2 regions of the Streptomyces sp. NPDC053426 genome follow, and region 2 is predicted to be linked to the other one. Evidence: riboswitches for the same ligand, from Rfam matches in the RefSeq annotation. Region 2 holds a riboswitch; the other holds the start of a gene.
The links. A riboswitch is a leader RNA that binds a small molecule or an ion and turns the genes downstream of it on or off. The one in region 2 is predicted to bind glycine.
Positions count from the first base shown of each region.

Region 1: another riboswitch for glycine. It lies ahead of gcvP (aminomethyl-transferring glycine dehydrogenase); the one in region 2 lies ahead of gcvT (glycine cleavage system aminomethyltransferase GcvT).

Region 1 covers NZ_JBVJKE010000023.1:97,525-100,923, forward strand. The annotation lists gene gcvP (aminomethyl-transferring glycine dehydrogenase) at 1-1,458, opposite strand, end outside; glycine riboswitch at 1,633-1,728, opposite strand; gene ACZ62B_RS34175 (PRC-barrel domain-containing protein) at 1,843-2,217, shown strand; gene ACZ62B_RS34180 (DNA polymerase IV) at 2,228-3,399, opposite strand, start outside.
Region 2 covers NZ_JBVJKE010000010.1:84,942-88,340, reverse strand. The annotation lists gene ACZ62B_RS21100 (enhanced serine sensitivity protein SseB) at 96-875, opposite strand; gene ACZ62B_RS21095 (AAA family ATPase) at 945-1,613, opposite strand; glycine riboswitch at 1,837-1,937, shown strand; glycine riboswitch at 1,938-2,068, shown strand; gene gcvT (glycine cleavage system aminomethyltransferase GcvT) at 2,143-3,261, shown strand; gene gcvH (glycine cleavage system protein GcvH) at 3,378-3,399, shown strand, end outside.

The DNA.
Region 1 (3,399 bases), on a different contig from region 2:
CTCGGAGCGGTGCTGCTGGAAGACGGGGTGGGTCAGGTACTCGTCGTTGCGCAGCAGGGCGTCGGGCAGCGTGTCCCGCGCGGCCGCGTCCAGGGTCTCGATGTCGCCCTCGACGCCGAAGGCGCTCCACACGGCGCTCAGCCGCTCCCGGGTGGTGGTCTCGTCGCAGGCGATCGAGACGTGGTCGGCGTCGACGAGACGCAGGTTGACGCCGTTGTCGCGGGCGGCGGCGACGACCTCTGCGGCCCGCCCGGCGACGCGCACGGTCAGCGTGTCGAAGTAGGAGCCGTGCACGATCTCGGCCCCGCCGGCCCGCAGGCCCTCGGCGAGGACGGTGGCGTACCGGTGGGTGCGCCGGGCGATCAGCCGCAGTCCCTCCGGGCCGTGGTAGACGGCGTACATGCCGGCCATGACGGCGAGCAGCACCTGGGCGGTGCAGATGTTGCTGGTGGCCTTCTCGCGGCGGATGTGCTGCTCACGGGTCTGCAGGGCGAGGCGGTAGGCCTTGTGCCCGTCCGCGTCGACGGAGACGCCGACGAGCCGCCCGGGCAGGCTGCGCGCCATCTTCTCCTGCACGGCCATGTAGCCGGCGTGCGGCCCGCCGAAGCCCATCGGCACACCGAAGCGCTGCGTGGTGCCGACCGCGATGTCCGCGCCCAGCTCACCGGGCGACTTCAGCAGCGCGAGGGCGAGCAGATCGGCGGCGACGGTGACGAGCGCGCCCAGCTCGTGCGCCTGGTCGATCACCGGCTTGATGTCGCGCACGGCACCGGAGGCGCCCGGGTACTGGATCAGTACGCCGTTGATCTCGCGCCCGGCGACCTCGGCGGGGATGCCCTCGCTCAGGTCGGCGACGACGACCTCGACGCCGGTCGGCTCGGCACGGGTCTCGATCACCGCGATGGTCTGCGGCAGCGCGTCCGCGTCGACCAGGAACAGGCCCTTCTTGTTCTTGCCCATGCGCCGCGACAGCGCCATCGCCTCGGCGGCGGCGGTGCCCTCGTCGAGCAGCGAGGCGCCCGAGGTCGGCAGGCCGGTGAGTTCGGCGACCACGGTCTGGAAGTTCAGCAGCGCCTCGAGCCGCCCCTGGGAGATCTCCGGCTGGTACGGCGTGTACGCCGTGTACCAGGCGGGGTTCTCCATCACGTTGCGCAGGATGACGGGCGGGGTGAAGGTGCCGTAGTACCCGAGTCCGATCATGGAGCCGAGCACCTCGTTGCGGTCGGCCAGGGAACGCAGCTCGGCCAGCACCTCGGCCTCGCTCCGGGCACCCGGCAGGTCCAGCGCGTCGGCGTTCTTGATGACGTCCGGCACGGCGGCGGCCGTCAGCTCGTCCAGCGAGCCGTAGCCGACCTGCGCGAGCATCTTGGCCCGGGCCTCGTGGTCGGGGCCGATGTGGCGCTGCTCGAAGGGGATTCCCTGTTCGAGCTCGGAGAGCGGAGTGCGAGGGGCGGTCATTGAGGAGGCCTCCTGGTCCGACGACCTTCGAGGGGCACCACGGCGCGGGTGCCCGGACGGCCTCCCCCTCTGTCATCTCAACCTGAGAGCTTCACCGGACGGCCCGAAGGCGCCCGACTTTCACCGTCGGTGAGAGCGGAAGCCGTCGACACCCGCTCTGCTTTCCAGAGTGACCTCGTCCGTGCGGTACGTGTGCCTGAGAGATTCCGGGGAGGATTTGCTCCTTCGGCGCCCCCGATGGTGTCCGGAGGGCTCTCCCGCACGGGGTCAGCAGCCGTCTGCCAGCGTACCAGCGAGCACCCCACCAGAACTTTCGAGTGGCCGTCCAGCCGATTGTGCCGTTCTGTAGTGCTTACGGATGAGTTTGCGACCAGTGGAGGGCCTGTGCAGACCGACATCGATCCGCGCCACCTGATCGGCCGCAAGGCGTTCGACCGCAACGGAAACCGGATCGGCACCATCGACGAGATCTACCTCGACGACGCCACCGGCGTACCGGAGTGGGCGGCGATACGCACCGGCCTGTTCAGCAGGGACGCCTTCGTCCCCCTGGAACCCAGCGACCTCGTCGACGGCGCCCTCCACGTCCCCTTCGAACGCGCCCTCATCAAGGACGCCCCCGACTTCGGCGTGGGCCGCCATCTCTCCCCCGAACAGGAACTCCAGCTCTACCACCACTACGGCCTGGACCTCGCCGCTCCCCCGCCCCTCCCGGACCGCGACTTCGGCAAACTCGCCGGGAACGACAAGCCGGCCTGATCCGCCCCGCTCACCGGCTCTCCGCCCGCGTCCCTCCACCGGCCCCCGCGCCCTCGTCCTCCCCTGGTCTCCGGGACACCAGCGGCAGCGGATCCGCCGGTTGCAGAGCCGGATCGTCGACGCGGAAGGTCTTCACCCGGCCCGGCTCCGAGTCGGGTGTCTCGAAGCGCGCCGTGACCCGGCCCAGCCCGCTGCCCTGCACCCATCCGTGCCCGTACACGGCGTGCCGTACGTCGTGCCCCGCCGGCCAGCGCCGCTCGGCGGGCGTCTCCTGCTCCGGCGCGGGCGCGGCCTCGGCCTCCTCGTGCGGGAGGTCGTCGGCGGGGACGCCCGCGGCCTGCGCGAACAGGTCCTCCTGCGTGTAGTCGGCCAGCCCGCTGACCCCGACGCCCAGCAGCCGCACCCCGCCCGTCGTGTCGACCGAGTCCAGCAGCCGCGCGGCCGCCTCCCGCACCACCGCCGGATCGTCCGTGGGGCCCCGCAGCGTCTCGGACCGGGTGAGGGTCGAGAAGTCGTACCGGCGCACCTTCAGCACGATGGTCCGCCCCGACAGGCCCGCCTCCCGCAGCCTGCGCACGCACCGGTCCGCGAGCCGCCGCACCTCCGTCCCCACCCGCACCCGGTCGTGGATGTCCACGTCGTACGTGTCCTCGACCGACACCGACTTGGTCTCCCGCTCAGCCACCACGGGCCGCTCGTCCCGGGCCAGCGCCATCGCGAACAGCGCGTGGCCGTGGGCCTTGCCCAGCAGCCGTACGAGCTCGTCCTCCCCGGCCTCGGCGAGCTCGTCGACCGTGTGGATCCCCGCCCGCCGCAGATGGTCACCGGTCGCCGGCCCGACGCCCGGCAGGGTGCGGACCGGCAGCGGCCCCAGCAGGGCCCGCTCCGTGCCCGGCTCGATCAGCACCAGTCCGTCCGGCTTCGCCTGCTCCGAGGCGATCTTCGCCAGCATCTTGGAGGCCGCGAGCCCCACCGACCCGGTGAGCCCCGTGACCGCCCGTATGTCCGCGCGCAGCTTCGCCCCGGCCAGCCGCGCCGACCGCTCGTCCCAGGCCGCGCCGCCGGCCTCCAGGTCCACGAACGCCTCGTCCAGGCTCAGCGGCTCCACCAGCGGTGACAGGGCCCGCAGCAACCCCATCACCTGCTCGCTGATCGACCGGTAGAGAGCGAACCTCGGCACCA
Region 2 (3,399 bases):
GCCGCACATCGATACAGCCCCGCGCCCCTTCAGGGGTTGGCCGCGCCCACGCGGCGGAGCCGCACATCGATACAGCCCCGCGCCCCTTCAGGGGGTTACTGCTGGCGCTGGTAGAAGGGGTGGACCTTGGTGCGGAGCCAGTCGCCGACCGGGTCCTGGGCGATGTCCAGGACGATGAGGTTGACCGGCCAGGGGGACGGGGTCCGGCCGAGGGCTCGGCCCAGGGCGTTCAGGGGGAGGGTGCGGGCGTCGCCCTCCCATTGGGAGAGTTCCACGCCGATGAAGAGGACCGGGTCGGCCGTCTCGATCGCGGCGAGGCAGCGGCGGGCGGTGGTCACCACGCCGAGGGCGTCGAACTCCGCCGAGGCGGCGGCGAGGAAGTCCAGCGGGTCGTCCTGCCAGTCGGGTTCGAACAGCCGGACCCGGCCGCCGGTCGCCGGGCCGTCCAGCGGGGTGCGTCCGGCCCGGCACAGCTCGGCGACGGCCGGCGGCGGCAGCGGGATGCCGACCACGCCGCCGGGGTTCACCGCGATCCCGGCCTGCGGCGGCAGCCCGCGGGCGAACTCCACGGCGGGCGCGATCGTGTACGACATGTGGGAGCCGACGACCTGGCGGAACTGCTCCTCGGAGCTGAAGACGGGGACGTGGACCTGACCGTCGATCTCCATGGTGGGCAGGTCCAGCGGGCCGCTGTCCGGGCCGCCGCCGTTCGGCAGCGGGACCCAGACGAAGCTGCGGCCCAGCACCTCGACGATCCTGCCGCCCGCCGAGGGGACGCCGAGGGAGGCGGAGAGCACCTCCTCCAGCTCGTTGCCGGGCCACCCGCCGTGCGGGTGGGGGTGCGTCTGTGCCGGGAAGTCCGCCGGGAAGTCCATCTGCCTACCGCCTGCTGCCTGGAACCGCTGCTGTGGCTGGAAAGGCTACCCGTCGGCCCGCGGCGCCGGTCAGCCCGTGAAGCCGACCCGGCGCAGCGCGTCCGCCGCGTCCCGGTCGATCAGGACCGCCGAACCCGCGCCCGCCGGCAGCGCGCCCCGCTCCACCGCGCGCAGCAGCCGCTCGCTCGCCGCGCGGTGGCGCAGGAACGCGTAGCGGGAGACACCGCGCCCGCGTTCGCGCTGGCCGGCCAGGGCCTGCTGCGGGGTGACGTCGAGCAGCAGCAGATGCAGGCTCGCGCCCCGGCGGCGGGCCTCGCGGGCCAGCCAGCGGCGCACCCAGGCCTGCGTACCGCAGTCGTGCACGACGACCGGCCCCCCGGTCCGCAGCACGCGGCGCAGCCCGGCGTAGTGGGCGAGGCGGACCAGCGGGCGGTAGACCGCGTACGGCAGGAGGCGCGGCATGCGGCCGTCCCAGCGGTCCCGGGTGTCCTGGGAGTCGACGCGGGTGCCGCGCACCGTGCGCCGCATCAGGGTGGACTTGCCGCTGCCGGGCAGCCCGGTGACCACGACGAGGTCCCGGGGTCCGAAGAGCAGGGCGCGCGGGCTGCGGCCGGCCCGTGCGCGCAGATCGCGGACTACGGGCGCCGGCAGCGCGCCGCGGGCCCGACGGGCCTGAGCGGCCGGCTGCTGGGGCAGCGTGACGCCCGTGGTGGTGGCGCACGCCGTGGTCCTGTTCACCGTGATCGTCCTCCCCTGGGGCCGGGTACGAGTACCGATCCCCGCCGAGTGTAAAGAGAAGGTAATGCCGGGTGTCTGTCGTTTCCGTCCGTTTCCTGAAACAGGCTTGTCACAGCCCCCTGTGACGATGCCCGCACACCCTGTGCACCCCCTGGGAAGGGTCCCCCTGCCGCGCCCCCGCGATGCGTGCAATGATGTGCGCGCCAACTGCATACCGGCCGTTTGAATCCGCGCGGGAGAGTCCCCGGCACCGTTTGCCGCCGGGGCGCCGAAGGAGCAAGTCCCTCCCTTGAATCTCTCAGGCCCCGTTACCGCGCGGGCGAGGCACATCTGAAAAGCGGGCCGCCGAAGGGCATCAGCAGTGCTCCGGTGGCTCCACCCAAGGTGCAAGCCAGGGCGCCCCTGCGTGGGCGGTCATGGCGAACCTCTCAGGTTCCGATGACAGATGGGGAGGAAACGTCCTCGCCTTCCCCCACGCCCGAATGAATTCGCGCGGGAGGGACCCCCATCGCCTCTGGGAGACCGACCGATGAGCAGTACCGAACCCCGCCGGACCGCGCTCGACGCCCTGCACCGTTCGCTCGGCGCGACGATGACCGACTTCGCCGGCTGGGACATGCCCCTGCGCTACGGCTCCGAGCGCGACGAGCACAACGCCGTCCGCACCAAGGCCGGCCTCTTCGACCTCTCGCACATGGGCGAGATCACCGTCACCGGCCCGGGGGCCGCCGAACTGCTGGACTTCGCGCTGGTCGGCAACATCGGCAGCGTGAAGCCGGGCCGTGCCCGCTACACCATGATCTGCCGCGAGGACGGCGGCATCCTGGACGACCTGATCGTCTACCGGCTGGACGACGCCGAGTACATGGTGGTCGCCAACGCCTCCAACGCCCGGACGGTCCTCGACGCGCTCGTCGAGCGCTCGGCCGGCTTCGACGCCGAGGTCCGCGACGACCGCGACGCCTACGCGCTGCTGGCCGTGCAGGGCCCCGAGTCCCCCGGCATCCTCGCCTCGCTCACCGACGCCGACCTGGACGGCCTGAAGTACTACGCCGGTCTGCCCGGCACGGTCGCCGGTGTGCCCGCGCTGATCGCCCGTACCGGCTACACCGGCGAGGACGGCTTCGAGCTGTTCGTGAAGCCCGAGCACGCGGCCGAGCTGTGGCAGGCGCTCACCAAGGCCGGCGAGGGCGCCGGCCTGGTCCCCTGCGGGCTGTCCTGCCGGGACACGCTCCGTCTGGAGGCCGGCATGCCGCTGTACGGCAATGAGCTGAGCACCTCCCTCACGCCCTTCGACGCCGGTCTGGGCCGGGTGGTGAAGTTCGAGAAGGAGGGCGACTTCGTGGGCCGTGCGGCGCTCGCCGAGGCCGCCGAGCGCGCCGCGTCCGAGCCTCCGCGCGTCCTGGTCGGCCTGGTCGCCGAGGGCCGCCGGGTCCCGCGCTCCGGGTACGCGGTCGTGGCCGGCGGCGAGGTGATCGGCGAGGTCACCTCCGGCGCGCCCTCCCCGACGCTGGGCAAGCCGATCGCGATGGCGTACGTCGACGCCGCCCACGCCGCGCCCGGCACCGAGGGCGTCGGCGTGGACATCCGCGGCAGCCACGAGCCGTACGAGGTCGTGGCGCTGCCGTTCTACAAGCGGCGGAAGTGACACCGTCCTCAGACGGCTTTCCGCGCGTGAGGTGAGCACGTCGTGCCTGCTCACCGGCGCCGCACAGCAGTCCCCTCCCTCATCAGCAGTCCCCCGCGTACAGGAGAATCCAGGACATGAGCAACCCCACGCAGCTGC